One region of the Moritella sp. 24 genome, then DNA from elsewhere that is predicted to be linked to it. Evidence: predicted binding sites of a transcription regulator. Region 1 holds the regulator's gene; each other region holds the start of a gene.
What was found. The regulator MetJ, encoded in region 1, represses methionine synthesis genes. The targets are predictions, from matches to a motif close to TAGACGTCTAGACGTCTA.
Positions count from the first base shown of each region.

Region 2: a site for MetJ is predicted at 1,854-1,871, ahead of metN (methionine ABC transporter ATP-binding protein MetN). Genes of this name have one in related genera too.
Region 3: a site for MetJ is predicted at 1,984-2,001, ahead of metE (5-methyltetrahydropteroyltriglutamate--homocysteine S-methyltransferase). Genes of this name have one in related genera too.

Region 1 covers NZ_CP056123.1:4,492,394-4,498,973, reverse strand. The annotation lists gene rpmE (50S ribosomal protein L31) at 1-131, shown strand, start outside; gene HWV00_RS20155 (malic enzyme-like NAD(P)-binding protein) at 538-1,779, shown strand; gene HWV00_RS20150 (RNA-binding S4 domain-containing protein) at 1,885-2,532, shown strand; gene metJ (met regulon transcriptional regulator MetJ) at 2,645-2,971, opposite strand; gene HWV00_RS20140 (bifunctional aspartate kinase/homoserine dehydrogenase II) at 3,149-5,572, shown strand; gene metF (methylenetetrahydrofolate reductase) at 5,704-6,580, shown strand, end outside.
Region 2 covers NZ_CP056123.1:727,231-733,810, forward strand. The annotation lists gene metQ (methionine ABC transporter substrate-binding lipoprotein MetQ) at 1-22, opposite strand, end outside; gene HWV00_RS03405 (methionine ABC transporter permease) at 54-710, opposite strand; gene metN (methionine ABC transporter ATP-binding protein MetN) at 700-1,734, opposite strand; gene gmhB (D-glycero-beta-D-manno-heptose 1,7-bisphosphate 7-phosphatase) at 1,999-2,556, shown strand; rRNA gene HWV00_RS03420 (16S ribosomal RNA) at 2,876-4,420, shown strand; tRNA gene HWV00_RS03425 (tRNA-Glu) at 4,540-4,615, shown strand; rRNA gene HWV00_RS03430 (23S ribosomal RNA) at 4,835-6,580, shown strand, end outside.
Region 3 covers NZ_CP056123.1:1,812,973-1,819,552, reverse strand. The annotation lists gene HWV00_RS08220 (response regulator) at 95-892, shown strand; gene HWV00_RS08215 (LysR family transcriptional regulator) at 952-1,869, opposite strand; gene metE (5-methyltetrahydropteroyltriglutamate--homocysteine S-methyltransferase) at 2,070-4,352, shown strand; gene HWV00_RS08205 (Dabb family protein) at 4,458-4,757, opposite strand; gene HWV00_RS08200 (choice-of-anchor I family protein) at 4,964-6,580, shown strand, end outside.

The DNA.
Region 1 (6,580 bases):
GTGGCAAAAACATCACTCTAGACGTATGTTCAAACTGTCACCCATTCTACACTGGTAAGCAACGTACTGTTGATACTGGCGGTCGTGTTGACAAATTCAACAAGCGTTTTGGCGCTCTTGCTGCAAAATAATAATTGTATTTATACAATTTATTACAGTGAATCAAAAAGGTACCTTAGGGTGCCTTTTTTTATACCTGAAAAATGGTTTGAAACATTTATAAAACGTAGATTTAACCTCTTTGAGTGCATTTGATTAAAAATGTTCTTCTAAAATTATCAAATCATATAAAAATAAACACTTCGTACCAGTGCAAAGGTAGAATAAACAACTTAAATTAATGTAGAATCATGGCAACAATATTATTACCTAGTTTAGCTCAGTATAAAATAAAAGAGAGCTGTGTTAAATTAATGTTAAATGTTTTAATGTTGAATTCGATTATTATTTTTTTCCCCCTACGTTGTTTCTCACGTCTTGTTATTCTTGAATTAAGGCGATGAGTTATGTGCATTCATTTTATTCAGGATATTGCGTATGTCAGACCTCAGACAGCAAGCATTGGATTACCATGCGAACCCTAAACCAGGCAAAATTGCTATTCAACTCACTACGTCGGCAGAAACAGCTGATGATCTTTCTTTAGCATATAGCCCAGGTGTTGCAGAGCCAGTGCGAGAAATTGCAGCTAATCCTGATGATGCTTACAAATATACTGCAAAAGGTAACCTTGTTGCGGTTATCTCAAATGGTACCGCTATTTTAGGCTTAGGTAATTTAGGCCCATTAGCGTCTAAACCTGTGATGGAAGGTAAAGCGTTATTGTTTAAACGTTTTGCTGATATTGATTCGATTGATATTGAAGTTAAGCACCGCACATCAGAAGAATTTATTGATACGGTTGCTAATATTGCCGATACATTCGGTGGTATTAATCTAGAAGATATTAAAGCGCCAGAATGTTTTGAAATTGAAAAAGCACTGATTTCTCGTTGTAAGATCCCTGTATTCCATGATGATCAACATGGTACTGCGATTGTTACTGCCGCGGGTATGATCAATGCGTTAGATGTTCAAGGTAAAGATATCACTGAAGCAGTTATTGTTTGTATGGGCGCGGGTGCTGCGGCAATTGCCTGTATGGAATTATTGATTTCATGTGGTGCACAACGTGAAAAAATCTACATGTTAGATCGTAAAGGTGTGATTCATACTCGCCGCGATGACATTAACGAATATAAGCAGCGTTTTGCGAATAATACTGATAAACGTACATTACAAGATGCAATTAATGGTGCAGACGTATTTGTTGGTGTGTCTGGCCCAAATGTACTATCTGCTGATGATGTTAAGTTAATGGCTGATAACCCTATTATTTTTGCATGTTCAAACCCAGATCCAGAAATCAAACCTGAATTAGCACATGCTGCTCGCCAAGATTTGATCATGGCAACAGGCCGTTCGGATTACCCAAACCAAGTTAATAACGTATTATGTTTCCCGTTTATTTTCCGTGGCGCATTAGACTCGCGTGCGAGTGTGATTAATGAAGCGATGAAAGTAGCTGCGGTACATGCAATCCGTAAAATTGCGAAAGAAGAAGTACCTGAATCAGTATTAATTGCATCAGGCGCAACATCATTGGAATTTGGTAAAGAGTATATTATTCCAAAACCAATGGACCCTCGTTTATTGCCACGTGTTGCACGTGCTGTTGCATTGGCTGCGGTAGAGACGGGCGTATCACGTATCGAACTACCTGAAAATTACATGCTATAAGCAAATAGTATCGTTTTCACAAACGCCAAGGTTTATCCTTGGCGTTTGCATTTCTAGCCTTATACTTGTATAAAGACCCGCTATTTGCTCACATTTAAGGTTCCCATGTCTGAAGAATATGAAATTGAAGTTATCCCTGTTGTTGTTGCTGAAGAACCAATTGAATTATATAAAATTTTAAAAATTGAAAATCTAGCGACATCAGGCAGTGAAGCGAAAAACTATATTGCAGACGGTTATGTGTATGTGAATGGTGAAGTTGAAACACGCAAACGTAAAAAGATTATGTTTGGCGATATCATCGGCTTTAATGGTGAAGCTTTTCAAGTAATGTCAGCGGAAGAGCTTGCTGAATATGATCATGCCGAAGAAGACGAACAGCAAGGTTATGAAGATGATGCTGAATACTTCACTGAAGAAGAGTTTGTTGATCCTGCTGCTCTAGCGTCTGATTCTGTTGCAACATACATGTCAGAAAATGGTCTTACAGAAAGCGACTTCACAGAGCATAATGATGTTGAGCAAGATGTTGCTGACGCTGTAGAACACGAGACTATTGTACCTGTACCTGTACCTGTATCGGTAGCGCCGGCTGCCAAGCCTGTTGTTGAAAGCATTCCTGTTGATACTTGGGAACAGCCTGAAAAGAAGAAAAAGAAAAAATCTGAAGCTAAAGCTAAACAAGTAAAAGCAGTTGAACCGAAATCTGTTGAGAAAAAGAAAAAAGGCCGTGCGGCACCTTTTAGTTTTTAATGACTCTTTAACGAAATAAAATATCTATTGGGTAGGTGAAATGCGTACCCGTTAGATCAAAACAGGCTCCTGATTAGGAGCCTGTTTAATTTGTAACTGTGTATTCTATCGATTAATCATCTGATTCTAAATAATCATCAATATTGATACCGAGTGCAAGCATCTGTGCTTTCGCTTCTGCAGGGATACTATCTGGCTTGTCTTTCGTTAAATCTTCATCTTCAGGTAATGGTTGACCTGTATAAGCATGTAAAAATGCTTCACATAACAATTCACTGTTAGTCGCATGACGTTGATTATTAATCTGACGGCGAGTTCTTTCATCTGTTAGTACTTTTAATACTTTCAAAGGAATTGAAACAGTAATCTTTTTGACCTGCTCACTCTTTTTCCCATGCTCGGCATAGGGGCTAATATACTCGCCATTCCACTTCGTCATTTTTGACCTTTGCGTAAATTATTATTTAATGAATAAGTAATAAGTCTACCTTTGAATTTGATTATTGGCAATCAGTATGTAAAGAGCTCTAGACGTCTATTGACCTTTTGTAGCCGAATGGTGTATGTTTTGAGGTACTGGTAATACACTAATTCTATATTAAGTCTGGGAGAACGCATGGACGCAGTGAAGCGTAGTATTCATAAATTTGGTGGCAGTAGTTTAGCTGATGCTACCTGTTATCGTCGCGTGTTGACGATTATTAGTCAGCACACCAACGCTCGCGATCTTATTGTTGTTTCTGCCGCTGGCAAGACCACGAATCAATTGTTGGAGTTATTACAATTGGCTGAAGATGGTGATCAAGCTGCATCTGATCGCCTTATTGCGACGTGCGAGTACCAAAAAAAACTGATTAAAGAATTGTTAAGTGATGAATTGTGCGAACAGCTCATCGCTGCACTACAAGATGATATTCATACCATTGGTCATCTATTAGAAACAAGTCTTGATCGATATGCTAAAAATCAAATTCTTGCCCATGGTGAAGTGTGGTCTGCACGTTTATTAGCGGCATTATTAAATCAAGCTGAATTGCCAGCCGATGACTTAGACTCCCGCTTATTTTTGACTACTGAATTAGCGGCACAGCCAATTGTTGATGAAACCTTATCTCGACAGAAGCTCACTCATTGTTTAGAGAGTTTAACCGGGCGAGTTGTTGTGACTGGTTTTATTGCTGGTGATAGACAACAGCGTACAGTGACGTTAGGTCGGAATGGTTCTGATTACTCTGCAACATTATTGGCAGCATTAGTCGATGCACATCAAACGACGATTTGGAGTGATGTTGCAGGCGTATTTAGTGCTGATCCTCGTCGCGTAAAAGATGCTGAACTACAAACCAAACTGTCACTTGATGAAGCAGCTGAGCTAGCGCGTTTAGGCTCTCCGGTATTGCATGCTCGTACATTACAACCTGTTGTTGAGAGTCGGCAGCATGTACAGTTACGTTGCAGCTACACTCCTGATGAAGGGTCAACTCAGATTCACCGTCGTTTACCAAAAGGTAAAGGCGCGAAAATTGTCACTTCGATTGATGATCTCCACTTAGTGGATGTGGAGTTTAGTGCTGAGTCTGATTACCAACAAGAATATAATCAGTTAATTATACTGTTAGCACAGCAACAGCTATCACCTATCTGTATTAAACGTCGCCCGACAGATAATCGGGTTCGATTAGGTTATACCGCTGAAATTGTTGAGTTTGCACTGGCTGCATTACAAGAATATAAGCAACAAACAACCAGTGCCGTGACAATTGAGCATGTGAGTGGTTTTTGCATGGTGGCGTTGGTCGGATCGGGTGTCACGGATAATGCCTTACAATCACATCAATTCTATCAATTAATCTCAGAGCACAATCTAACATTTGTACAAACAGGTGAGAACCACTTAAGCATTTGTGCTGTGTTACAGCAAGTGGTGCTAGAGCCTTTATTGAAAGAGTTACATACCGCGTTATTCAAACAGCCTCGACGTATTGGTGTTGTGCTATTTGGAAAAGGGAATATCGGCGCCGGTTGGTTATCCTTGTTCGCAGAACAAATGCATAAAGTGCCTGAACAACAAAATGTAGAACTGTGTTTATGCGGTGTTTATGGTTCGCGAGGCGGGGTATTAGATTTTAACGGTCTGGATGCGACAAGGGTACTAGACACCTTCCAACCTGAACCGTTTGTGTGGGAACAGCTGCTATCTAATTTAGCATTACATCCGTTTGATGAGCTTGTGATTATTGATATTACAGCGAGTGAAGCCGTTAGCTATTATTACCCTGAATTCGCACAACATGGATTCCACCTTATTTCTGCTAATAAATTTGCTGGTGCAGCAAAGAGCGAGTTTTATAACCGTGTTCAGCAAAGTTTTTCTGATAATGAATGTCATTGGTTATATAACGCAACGGTTGGTGCTGGCCTGCCGATTCAATCATCAATGGATATGCTACAGTATAGTGGCGATCAGGTTACTGCCGTAAGCGGTATTTTCTCCGGTACCCTGTCTTGGTTATTCCAGCAATATGATGGTGAGGTTGGGTTTTCGCAGTTAGTGGAGCAGGCGTGGCAACAAGGTTTAACTGAGCCAGATCCGCGTGAAGACTTATCAGGAAAAGATGTACAACGTAAATTGCTTATCTTGAGCCGTGAAGCCGGTTATGAGATGGAGTTGAGTGATATAAAGCTAGAGTCATTGGTATCTGAAGAGTTAATGAGTTTTAAGGTGGATGAGTTTTTAGAGCATTGTGAAGATTTAGACGCCAAAATATTACGCATGTTTAACAAGGCTAAAAAACAAGGGTTGGTATTGCGTTATGTGGCGAGATTCAGTCATAAAGCCGGTGCTCAAGTTGGCTTGGAGTTCTTAGAGCCTACTCACCCATTTGCAAACCTATTACCTTGCGATAATATCTTTTCTATAAACAGTCATTGGTATCGCCATAACCCATTAGTCATTCAAGGTCCAGGTGCTGGTAAAGACGTGACAGCTGGGGCAATCCAGTCTGATCTATTCCAATTGTGTAAATTATTTTCTCGTTAATTTATCGATTTAGTCAGTATGCACATAATTCATGTTTAAGATGAATTATGTGCGTTGACTTTATTAGGTAAAGTTGTGATTATTAAGACGTACAGAGCTATGGACGTCTAAACATCTTAAGGGAATAACGTATGAGTTTTCACAACGCACAAAATATTGAAGTATTGAATCAAAGTGTTTCTGAATTGGGACGTGATATTAACGTTTCATTTGAATTTTTCCCGCCAAACTCACCAGCAATGACGTCTACTCTGTGGGAGTCTATTAATCGTTTAAAATCGTTAGACCCTAAATTTGTCTCTGTGACTTACGGTGCTAATTCTGGTACGCGTGATCGTACACATGATATTATTAAGCAGATTAAACATGAGACTGGCCTTATTGCTGCGCCACACCTTACTTGCATCGATGCAAACCGCCAAGAGCTGAAGCAGATTGCATCAGATTATTGGGATAACGGTATTCGCAATATTGTCGCGTTGCGTGGTGACTTACCACCGGGTTTGAATCAACCTGATATGTATGCTGCTGACTTAGTGGCTTTATTGAAAGAAGTGAATGATTTTGATATTTCGGTTGCGGCTTATCCTGAAGTTCATCCTGAAGCAAAAAATGCCCAAGCAGATTTATTAGCGCTTAAAGATAAAATTGATGCGGGTGCTGATCGCGCCATTTCCCAATTCTTTTTTGATACCGAGAGCTTTTTACGCTTTCGTGACCGCTGTGCCGCAGTTGGTATAGATAAAGAAATCGTACCGGGGATCTTACCGGTATCTAATTATAAAACCTTATGTAAGTTTTCAAAATTGACCAATGTAAAAGTGCCTAATTGGATGCACAGTCAGTTCGAAGGTTTAGATAATGATCAGGCTACTCGTAATTTAGTTGGCGCAAGTATTGCGATTGATCAAGTGAAAGTGTTATCGCGAGAAGGAGTGAAGGACTTTCATTTCTATACGTTAAACCGTGCTGATTTAACGTATGCAATCTGCCATACATTAGGTGTTA
Region 2 (6,580 bases), 870 kb from region 1:
ATTTTTTTATTGAAAAATCCATGATTATTATTTCCTTGAGTAGTTAAAATTTATTATCTGTGGTCGACTTTACTGACTAAGCGCTCACCAAATGATTGGATAATCTGTACGATAATGACAAGTAAGATAACGGTGATTAAAATAATTGACGGGTTAAAACCGATATAACCATGTTGAATCCCCACATCACCTAAGCCACCGCCACCAACAGTACCGGCCATTGCAGAGTAGTTAACGAGCGTGACTAACGTGATTGTAACGCTGTTGATAATACCTGGCATTGCTTCTGGAATGAGCACTTTCATTATAATTTGTAGTGGCGTTGCACCCATTGTTTGTGCTGCTTCTACCAAACCCGTTGGAACATCTAATAAAGCCCCTTCTATTAATCGTGCAATGAACGGAATTGAAGCCACTGTTAATGGAACAATCATTGCGCCAGTACCGATTGACGAGCCAACAATTAAACGCGTAAAGGGAATAATAGCGACAAGTAAAATAATGAAAGGCACTGAACGACCGACATTTACAATCACACTTAATACGTTGTTTAATTTTTTGTTTTCTAAAATACCGTTAGCTTTTGTTACGTGCAGTAAAATACCTGTCGGCATACCAAGTAAACAAGCGATTGCAGCAGATATACCAACCATTACAAGTGTTTCGATGGTTGCGGTAAAAAGTAAATTAATCATTTGCTCAGTCGACATAACCGATAACCTCTACATTAACTGCGTGTTGTTGAAAAAACGCTTTTGCAGCGACTGTGTTTTCTTTATTACCAATCAACTCTGCTAGCATATAGCCAAATTTGATGCCGCCTGCAAATTCAATATCTGCACTTAGGATGTTCACATCAACGTTTAGTGTTCGACTAACTTCAGAAATAACGGCAGAGTCAACACTGTTACCTGTGAAGCCTAAACGTACTAACGGCATTGAGTTATCTGTTCTATTTAACGAAAGACGTTGCTTGTATTCATCCGGAATTTCAAGGTTAATCGTTGCTTCGATAAATATTTGCGCTAACTCTGTTTCTGGATTCGCGAAAAAGTTAGCAACGGTGTTTTGTTCAATTAATTCGCCTTTATCAATAATCGCTACTTTATGGCAAATATTTTTTACTACTTCCATCTCATGTGTGATGAGTAGGATCGTTAAACCTAAGCGCTCATTAATATCTTTTAATAACGCTAAAATTGATTTTGTTGTACTTGGATCCAGTGCTGATGTTGCTTCGTCACACAGTAATACTTTAGGTTCAGATGCTAACGCTCGTGCAATCGCAACACGTTGTTTCTGACCACCACTTAATTCAGAAGGGTAGGCGTTATGCTTTGTCGCTAAACCAACTAATTCAAGAAGAGGTGCGATTTTATTTTTAATTTCATTTTTATCAATACCAGCTAATTCAAGTGGTAGTGCAACGTTATCAAACACGGTGCGTGATGATAATAAGTTGAAGTGTTGAAATATCATGCCTATTTGGCGTCTTGCAGCACATAGCTCTGCTTTACTTAATTGGGTTAATTCCACACCATCAAGTTGAATTGAACCTGATGTTGGTGTTTCAAGTAAATTAACACAACGTATTAATGTACTTTTACCAGCACCTGATGAACCAATTACACCGAATATTTCACCTTTATTAACGTTTAAGTTAACGTCTTTCAAGGCATAAACAGGCTTATCTGTAGTTTCAAATATTTTATTTATATTTGCTAGTTTGATCATTTCAACGCCTAAAATGAAAAGTAAGAATTAATATATAAGGTTAGATATTAATTCTTTATTTATAAGTAATAACTGGATACATATGCTAAATAGTTCATCACTCAAAGTCAATGGACTTTTTTACATCTAGACGTCTAAACGTTCTTTTATATCATTCTGGGTAGTAAAAGTCGGATGAAAGATTAAAAAGGTATCGATTGCGAAATTTTGATGACATGAAATAATGGCTGATTGAATTCAATAGATAAGTAAAGGTTGAAAATAATGGCAACTCCAGCTGTGTTTTTAGATCGTGATGGCGTAATTAATAAAGATAAAGGTTATGTGTCACAAATTGATGATTTTGAGTTTATTGACGGCAGTATTGAAGCGATGCAGTTATTAAAGCAGCATGGCTACTTACTTGTTGTGATCACTAATCAGTCCGGTATTGCACGTGGTTATTATACCGAAGATGAATTTATGACGTTAACCGAATGGATGGATTGGTCGCTGGCTGATCGTGGTGTTGATCTTGATGGTATTTATTTTTGTCCTCATCATCCAGAAAAAGGCATTGGTGATTATAAGCAAGATTGTTTATGTCGTAAGCCAAATACGGGGATGTTAGATAGTGCAGCGGAAGAACTTGATATTGATTTTGCTAACTCGTATTTAGTGGGTGATAAATTATCAGATATTCAAGCGGGTAAAAAGTCACAACTTAAAGCAAACTACTTGGTATCGACAGGTAAAGTATTGTGTGAAAAAGGCGCTGAAGAAGCAGATGGTGTATTTGCTGACTTATTATCAGCGGCTAAATTAATAGTAAATGGATACTAACTGTTCATTATTTGAGCGTTTTAGATTTATTTTATAAAATGACTTGCGATTAAAGCTCGGATCTCTATAATCGCTCCTCACTGACACGGCAACAGTCGTTCGGTATGTTCTTTAACAATTTATTCAAGCAATCTGTGTGAGTACTTACAGAGATATAATGACCAAAAATTATATCAATGTAATTATGAACATTAAATTAAATCGAAAGATTTGGTTTTATAAACAACAAACCTCGGTTTGTTGTTGAAGTACAGAATTCATTGAGCCGACTTGATACTTATTATCAGTAATGATTTTAGGCATCAGTCAAAAAAACTTTTAATTGAAGAGTTTGATCATGGCTCAGATTGAACGCTGGCGGTAGGCTTAACACATGCAAGTCGAGCGGAAACGAAGAATAGCTTGCTATTCTGGCGTCGAGCGGCGGACGGGTGAGTAATGCTTGGGAATCTGCCTAGTCGAGGGGGACAACAGTTGGAAACGACTGCTAATACCGCATACGACCTACGGGTGAAAGGGGGCCTCTTCTTGAAAGCTCTCGCGACTAGATGAGCCCAAGTGGGATTAGCTTGTTGGTGAGGTAAGAGCTCACCAAGGCGACGATCCCTAGCTGGTCTGAGAGGATGATCAGCCACACTGGAACTGAGACACGGTCCAGACTCCTACGGGAGGCAGCAGTGGGGAATATTGCACAATGGAGGAAACTCTGATGCAGCCATACCGCGTGTATGAAGAAGGCCTTCGGGTTGTAAAGTACTTTCAGCGAGGAGGAAAGGTAAGTAGTTAATAACTGCTTACTGTGACGTTACTCGCAGAAGAAGCACCGGCTAACTCCGTGCCAGCAGCCGCGGTAATACGGAGGGTGCAAGCGTTAATCGGAATTACTGGGCGTAAAGCGCATGCAGGCGGTTTGTTAAGCGAGATGTGAAAGCCCCGGGCTCAACCTGGGAACTGCATTTCGAACTGGCAAACTAGAGTTCTTGAGAGGGTGGTAGAATTTCAGGTGTAGCGGTGAAATGCGTAGAGATCTGAAGGAATACCAGTGGCGAAGGCGGCCACCTGGCAAGTAACTGACGCTCAGATGCGAAAGCGTGGGTAGCAAACGGGATTAGATACCCCGGTAGTCCACGCCGTAAACGATGTCTACTCGGAGTTTGGTTCCTTGAGAACTGGGCTCTTAAGCTAACGCATTAAGTAGACCGCCTGGGGAGTACGGCCGCAAGGTTAAAACTCAAATGAATTGACGGGGGCCCGCACAAGCGGTGGAGCATGTGGTTTAATTCGATGCAACGCGAAGAACCTTACCTACTCTTGACATCCATAGAACTTTTCAGAGATGAATTGGTGCCTTCGGGAACTATGAGACAGGTGCTGCATGGCTGTCGTCAGCTCGTGTTGTGAAATGTTGGGTTAAGTCCCGCAACGAGCGCAACCCTTATCCTTATTTGCCAGCACGTAATGGTGGGAACTCTAAGGAGACTGCCGGTGATAAACCGGAGGAAGGTGGGGACGACGTCAAGTCATCATGGCCCTTACGAGTAGGGCTACACACGTGCTACAATGGCGCATACAAAGGGCTGCAAACCAGCGATGGTAAGCGAATCCCATAAAGTGCGTCGTAGTCCGGATTGGGGTCTGCAACTCGACCCCATGAAGTCGGAATCGCTAGTAATCGTGAATCAGAATGTCACGGTGAATACGTTCCCGGGCCTTGTACACACCGCCCGTCACACCATGGGAGTGGGCTGCACCAGAAGTCATTAGCTTAACCTTCGGGAGGGCGATGACCACGGTGTGGTTCATGACTGGGGTGAAGTCGTAACAAGGTAGCCCTAGGGGAACCTGGGGCTGGATCACCTCCTTACGTAAAGTTGTTAATTTTTGTAAGTGCCCACACAAATTGCTTGAATAGAAACGTTAAAGACAATCTTATGAAAATAAGATAACGATTGGGATGAAATCCAGTCGTAGAAAGTAAATTGTGTCCCGTTCGTCTAGAGGCCTAGGACACCGCCCTTTCACGGCGGTAACACGAGTTCAAATCTCGTACGGGATACCACTTTTCTTTCTGATTAAAAATCAAAGCTAAGCAACAATGTTTATCTTTGCTTTTTAGCAAATTGCTCTTTAAAAATTTGGAAAGCTGAATAAATAAAGAAGTTCTTAAAACACGTTATTACTTAGGTAATAACAATATAGTGTTCTTGAGTATTCTTGAGGCGAAAAAAACTAGATAATACCTAGTTATTTCAATTGTACGGTCGACTTTAGATTGTATGGTTAAGTGACTAAGCGTATACGGTGGATGCCTAGGCAGTCAGAGGCGATGAAGGACGTGTTAATCTGCGTTAAGCTGTGGGGAGTTGATAAAAAGCGTTAATCCACAGATTTCCGAATGGGGGAACCCACTCTACTTTGTAGAGTATCGTAACGTGAATACATAGCGTTACGAAGCGAACCGGGAGAACTGAAACATCTAAGTACCCCGAGGAAAAGAAATCAATAGAGATACCCTTAGTAGCGGCGAGCGAACGGGGTCTAGCCCTTAAGCAGTTTGGAAGTTAGTGGAAGATTCTGGAAAGTTTCACGATACAGGGTGATAGTCCCGTACATGAAAACGACCTTACTGTGAAATCGAGTAGGACGGCACACGTGATATGCTGTTTGAATATGGGAGGACCATCTTCCAAGGCTAAATACTACTGACTGACCGATAGTGAACCAGTACCGTGAGGGAAAGGCGAAAAGAACCCCTGTGAGGGGAGTGAAATAGAACCTGAAACCGTATACGTACAAGCAGTGGGAGCAGACTTGTTCTGTGACTGCGTACCTTTTGTATAATGGGTCAACGACTTAATTTCAGTAGCAAGGTTAAGCGAATAGCGGAGCCGTAGGGAAACCGAGTGTTAACTGCGCGAATAGTTGCTGGGATTAGACCCGAAACCCGGTGATCTAGCCATGGGCAGGTTGAAGGTTGAGTAACATCAACTGGAGGACCGAACCGACTAATGTTGAAAAATTAGCGGATGACTTGTGGCTGGGGGTGAAAGGCCAATCAAACCGGGAGATAGCTGGTTCTCCTCGAAAGCTATTTAGGTAGCGCCTCGCGTCTAACTATTGGGGGTAGAGCACTGTTAAGGCTAGGGGGTCATCCCGACTTACCAACCCTTTGCAAACTCCGAATACCAATAAGTTCAATCGCGGGAGACACACGGCGGGTGCTAACGTCCGTCGTGGAAAGGGAAACAACCCAGACCGTCAGCTAAGGTCCCAAAGTGTATGTTAAGTGGGAAACGATGTGGAAAGGCTCAGACAGCCAGGAAGTTGGCTTAGAAGCAGCCATCTTTTAAAGAAAGCGTAATAGCTCACTGGTCGAGTCGGTCTGCGCGGAAGATTTAACGGGGCTAAACATACCACCGAAGCTACGGATGCAAGACTTGTTCTTGCATGGTAGAGGAGCGTTCTGTAAGCCGTTGAAGGTGAGTTGAGAAGCTTGCTGGAGGTATCAGAAGTGCGAATGTTGACATGAGTAACGATAATGGGGGTGAAAAACCTCCACGCCGAAAGACCAAGGGTTCCTGTCCAACGTTAATCGGGGCAGGGTGAGTCGACCCCTAAGGCGAGGCCGAAAGGCGTAGTCGATGGGAAACTGGTTAATATTCCAGTACTCACTTATATTGCGATGGGGTGACGGAGAAGGTTAGGCTAGCATGGCGATGGTTGTCCATGTTTAAGGTTGTAGGCTGTATTCTTAGGCAAATCCGGGAATACATTAAGGCTGAGAACTGATGACGAGTCTCTACGGAGATGAAGTAGTTGATACCCGGCTTCCAGGAAAAACCTCTAAGCTTCAGATATAAGAGAATCGTACCCCAAACCGACACAGGTGGTTAGGTAGAGAATACTAAGGCGCTTGAGAGAACTCGGGTGAAGGAACTAGGCAAAATGGTACCGTAACTTCGGGAGAAGGTACGCCAATGATGGTGAAGGACTTGCTCCGTAAGCTATTGTTGGTCGCAGAGAA
Region 3 (6,580 bases), 2.0 Mb from region 1:
TATTCATAGAGGTAAAACTAGACTCTAGTGTCAACTCGCGATATTTTAAGTAGGTTAATGAATAATGATATAACCTTATATAAAAAGGAATAATATGAGTCTTGAAGTTCGTGATCTGTCTATTTTATTAATAGAGCCGTCTAGTACACAACGTAAATTTATTAGAACACAATTGCAGGACGCCGGTGTTGATAACATCGAATGTGTCGTTTCTATAGAGCAAGCAAAACAAAGTCTAACAGGGTTTATTCCTGATTTAATTATCAGTGCAATGTATTTTGAAGATGGTTCAGGGGCTGAATTTGCTGAATTCGTTAAATCAAATGTCCTCACTGAAAATATTGCCTTTATACTAATTTCAAGTGAGCAACGTTTTGCCGTTTTAGATCAAGTAAAACAGGCTGGCGCTATCGCTATTTTACCAAAACCATTCAAATTTGTTGATTTACAGCGCGCACTTAATGCCACACTAAGCTATATCGAAGAAGATGAAATTGAATTAGATTTATATGACGTTACCGCGTTAAAAGTACTGGTTGTCGATGATAGTCTAACAGCAAGAAAACATATCTGTCGCGTACTGAGCAGCATGGGAATTGTAGGTATTACTGCCGCTGAAAATGGCGTGGAAGCATTAGAATACTTAGCACAAAACACATTTGATTTGATTGTCACCGACTACAACATGCCAGAAATGGATGGTAAGGAATTAATTGAAAAGATCAGGATGAATCCTGAATTATCTTATCTACCAATTATGATGGTGACATCTGAAGAAGGTAGCGCGCAGTTATCTGCAGTAAAACAAGCTGGTGTATCTGCACTTTGCGATAAACCTTTCGATATTGATACCGTTAGAATGCTTGTGCAGCAACTCTTAAATGAGCAATAGCAGTACATATATACATAAAAGGGACCACCTGATGATCCCTCTTCCGCTATCGTTCCAGATTAAATCGCCGTTTTAATGCCTTTCAACTGTTGAAATGAACTTGCTTTCGCATCTTTTAAAAATTCAACCATATAAGGCATTTCCAGTTGTTCAACCCGAATGGCCGCATACAGGGTTGTCCAACAGCTTTCTTCACCCAGCGGTTTCGCTAAAATATAATCTTTTTCTAAATATTCGGTTAACGCCCAGTTAGGTAATGCCGCAACACCACGCCCGCTGGCCACCAGCTGTAGCATCATAATCGTTAATTCAGCATGACGAATTGCATTGGGTGACACGCCCGCAGGGTCTAAAAATAAATTAAAGATATCCAGTCGTTCTTGCTCAACAGGGTATGTAATTAAAGTTTCAGTGATTAAGTCTTCAGGATCGATATAAGCCTTATCAGCAAGCGTATGATGACGACTCACAGCAAGCATTGGTTGATAGCTAAACAAGGGCTCATAATGAATACCTGAGAGTATTTGCGGGTCTGACGTCACCACTAGATCTAAATCACCTCTCTTCAAGGCCGGTAACGGGGCAAAACTGAAGCCAGAGCTCAAATCTAGCTCGACCTCTGGCCATTGGTCACGAAAGACATCAATCGCAGGCATAAGCCACTGGAAGCAGCTGTGGCATTCAATCGCCATATGTAAGCGCCCTGCATTACCGGATAACAAGCGGTTAATATCACGCTCTGTATTAGTAAACATAGGTAAGACAGATTTTGCGAGTTTAAGTACCCTTTCCCCCGCAACAGTAAAGCGTAACGGTCTTGTTTTACGAATAAACAACGCCGTATTTAAACGATCTTCAAGATCTTTTATTTGATGCGACAGTGCCGATTGCGTCATATAAAGACTTTCAGATGCTTCGACTAATGAGCCTGTTTTTTCTAATGCAATGATTGTTTTCAAATGCTTAACTTCGAGCATCGTTAATTCCCTTTTAAACGGATGACTAAATTCAGCATAATCGTAACTTCAATTTTTTTCAACTTAATCAATAAAAATATGAATTTGATTCATGTGAAATAATATTCAATACTTTAGCCATCTAAACGGCTTTACGTATCTATAACCCAGAGCATAAAGCAGTACATAAAACGAATACATCTAAGCAAATGGAGTTACAGATGGCTAAATCACATATATTAGGTTTCCCACGTATTGGTGCAGACCGTGAGTTAAAAAAAGCAATTGAGTCATATTGGAAAAATGACATCACTAAAGTTGAGTTAGAAGCCGTTGGCAAACAACTGCGCGCTAAACATTGGCAACAACAAATCGACGCTGGCTTAGACTTCATCACTGTCGGTGACTTTGCTTGGTACGATCAAGTATTAGCATTATCAGCAACCTTAGGTGTGATTCCAGCGCGTCACCAAGAAGATAACATCACGCTTGATACCTTATTCAATATGGCGCGTGGCTCTAGTCCATGCTGTGGTCAACAAGCTGCTGCATGTGAAATGACAAAATGGTTTGATACCAACTATCACTATCTTGTACCTGAACTAAACGAAGACCAAAGATTCGCGTTAAGTTACAACCAATTGATTGAAGAAATTCAAGAAGCAAAAGCACTTGGTTTCCCAATCAAAGCAAGTCTATTAGGTCCTGTCAGTTATTTATCACTAAGCAAAACTAACAGTGATTTTGATAAACTTACATTGCTACCACAACTGATTGAAACTTATCAGCAATTACTTGCTAACATCGCAGCGGAAGGTGTTGAATGGTTACAAATTGAAGAACCAATTTTAGTTCAAGACCTAACAACTGAATGGAAGCATGCATTCAAAACAAGTTATGCTGAATTAGCAAAAGGAAACAACAAACTATTACTCACTAGTTACTTTGGTGCACTAGGTGATAATACTGAACTCACATTCTCATTACCCGTTGATGGTTTCCACATTGATTTATCTCGTGCTCCAGAGCAATTAGACACAGCCTTAGTATTACTGCCTGAAACAGCGATCTTATCTGCGGGTATTGTTAACGGTCGTAATATTTGGCGTAACGATCTTGCTCAATCAATCTCTTCACTACAAGCAGCCAAAGCACAATTAGGTGAACGTCTATGGGTTGCATCGTCATGTTCATTACAGCATAGCCCTGTTGATCTTGATAACGAAACTAAGCTCGATACTGAACTTAAATCATGGTTAGCATATGCAACACAGAAACTAACAGAAGTAAGCACAATTAGCGCTATCTTAAATGGCAATCAAACGGCACAATTAAACGCCCAAGTCGAGTTATCAACGGCTGTTGTTACTTCTCGTGCTACATCGGCCCGAATTCATAACACCGCAGTACAGCAACGTGTCGCCGCGATAACAGACCAAGATGCACAACGTCATAGCCAATTTACACAGCGCATTGCGAGTCAGCAAAAAGAACTTAATCTACCCCTGTTCCCAACAACAACCATTGGCTCATTCCCACAGACCAGTGATATTCGTCAAACACGTAATCAGTTTAAACAAAACGTAATAGATCAAGACGAATACATTACGAAGATGCAAGCAGAGATCAAGGATGTTGTCGAACGCCAAGAAGCGCTGGGCCTTGATGTACTCGTACATGGTGAACCAGAACGTAATGACATGGTTGAATACTTTGGTGAATTACTCGATGGCTTTGCTTTCTCTAAAAATGGTTGGGTACAAAGTTATGGTACGCGTTGCGTTAAACCACCTATCATCTTTGGTGATATCTCTCGCCCAGCACCGATGACGGTTGCTTGGAGTCAATATGCACAAGCTCAAACAAGCAAACTAATGAAAGGGATGTTAACCGGCCCAGTCACTATCTTATGTTGGTCGTTTACTCGTGATGATATTAGCCGCGAAGAACAAACCAACCAAATTGCATTGGCAATCCGTGATGAAGTGGTTGATTTAGAGAAGGCTGGAATTAAAGTTATTCAGATTGACGAGCCAGCACTGCGTGAAGGGTTGCCACTACGTGGCAGCGAGCAGCAAGCGTATTTAGATTGGTCAACAAAAGCCTTTCGTATCAGTGCATCAGGCGTGAGAGACAACACGCAGATCCATACGCACATGTGTTACTGCGAGTTTAACGAAATTATGCCGTCAATTGCCGCATTAGATGCCGATGTGATCACGATTGAAACATCACGATCTAATATGGAATTATTATCAGCCTTTACTGATTTCAGTTACCCAAATGACATTGGCCCTGGTGTATATGATATTCATTCACCAAACGTACCAAGTGTTGAATGGATGACGCAGTTAATCACAAATGCCAGTGAATACATTGACGTTGCACGTTTATGGGTTAATCCAGATTGCGGTCTTAAAACTCGTGGTTGGAAAGAAACGGAAGAAGCATTGAAAAACATGGTCACCGCAGCACATAACTTACGAGACACATTCTCGAATTAAGCTTTATTTGATGCCGTGCTAAAATCATCTGATACAAAAAGGAGAGCAAGCGCTCTCCTTTCTTTTATCTCTATATTTCAAGTCAATTCGTATTAACGAAAAGAATTAGTAATCAACAGCTGCACGTTGGCTCGTAATACTTTTCATCATAGGTAACACAGCTTGGTGTGCTGGATGATCTTGATATACATCTAGCGTTTCACGAGAATCCAAATCTGCGACTAATACTAAGTCGTAAGAACCTGCACCTTGTAAACAATCAATACCCACTTCCAAATGTTGTAATCCAGGGATCTGACCATTCAGCGCTTCAAGAGCCTCTTTTGCTAATTTAGCATTTGTGCTTTTATCATTACCATTGACAGTGTCGTGTAGAGTCCACATAACAATATGTTTGAACGCCATGATTGTTCCATCCTTTTTAACAAACGAATAATTCACCCAACTGACTTGGGAATTGAAGAAGCGAGAGTATAGCTTTAAACGTCACATTTAACTGGATGAATATCAATAATTCACAAATTTGTCATGTAAGCATCATAAATATGCACCACATATACCCTATATTTATTTAAACAAACACGCATAAACTAATTTAAGAAGCCATTAAAATGAAAAGAACACTGATAAGCTCAATGCTTGGCCTTGCTTTCACAACAGTCGTGAGTGGTTGTACTGCAAAACCAAATGACGCAGTTGCCAATTTTCAGCAAGATGAATCACCACTAACTGTCACCATGCTTGCACGCTATGAATCTGGTCAATATGGTGTCAGTGCTGCTGAGATCTTAGATTATCATACTCAAAGTCAGTCTATTTTTGTTGTTAACGCCAAAAGTGGTCAAGTGGACATCCTTGATGCCAGTATTATCAGCGTAATTAACAATGCTTCACCATCTAAAATTGACCCGCTAACGTTAAATAATTTAGCTAAAAAAGCCACCTTAAATCTAGCGTCAGACTTAGGACTAAGTCGCCTAGGTTCAGTAAACAGCATCGCAATTTTTGATGATTTACTCGCAGTTGCCATTGAACGAGGTGATAAACAGGGTAACCCAGTACAAGATCGAGGATTTATTGGCTTTTATAAACTCGATAATGCAGGTAAAACAACATATTTAAACGCGGTCGAAGTTGGCTACTTACCTGATAACGTCGTCTTTACTCATGATGGCAGTAAAGTCGTTGTGGCGAATGAAGGTGAACCAAATCAAGATTACACCGTTGACCCTGAAGGTTCTGTTTCAATTATTAATATCAATAACAATATGCCGAGCAAAAAAGCAATTAATATCAGCTTTAACGATTTCAATCTTCACTCAACACGTCATCATGAGCTACCTAGCGGCGTCAAGATCAACGGCCCAGCATCTACAGTTAGCCAAGACCTTGAACCTGAATATATCGCGATATCTCACAACAACGCACAAGCATTTGTATCTTTACAAGAAAATAATGCGATTGCAGTGATTGATTTAAACTCACAACGTGTTGAACGTATCGTAGATTTAGGCAGCAAAGATTACGGTCTAAATAGAAATGCCATTGATACGAGTGATAAAGATGGCAAAGTAAATATTCAAACATACCCAGGCGTATACGGACTTTATCAACCTGACACGATAGCCAGCTACAGTATTGATGGCGCTGATTTCATCGTGACAGCAAATGAAGGTGATGCGAGAGATTACGCAGGTTTCTCTGAAGAAACACGCGCGGGAAAATTGACCCTAGATAAAAATCATCCTCAATTTGATGCTATTCAAGATAAAAAACAATTAGGCCGATTAAAAGTAACAACCAGTATGGGTGATACGGATAATGACGGCGATATAGATAAGATATACAGCTACGGTTCTCGCTCTTTTTCTATTTGGAATGCACAAGGAAAGCAAGTATTTGATAGTGGTAAAGATTTTGAACGCATTACCGCAGATCGTCTGGGTATTAACTTTAATAATCATAATACTAAAAATAAAGGCGACACGCGTAGTGATGATAAAGGTGCAGAACCAGAGGCGCTAGCACTAGGTACTATTAATGATCGTCAATACGCCTTTATTGGTCTAGAGCGTACATCAGGTTTCATGATTTATGACATAACTGAACCACAACACGCCTACTTCATCGATTATATTGTGAATCGCGATTTTACAGCTAAGTTTGAAATCGAGGATGGCGTAATAACAAAAGGAAATCTAAATACAGTAGGCGACCTTGGCCCCGAA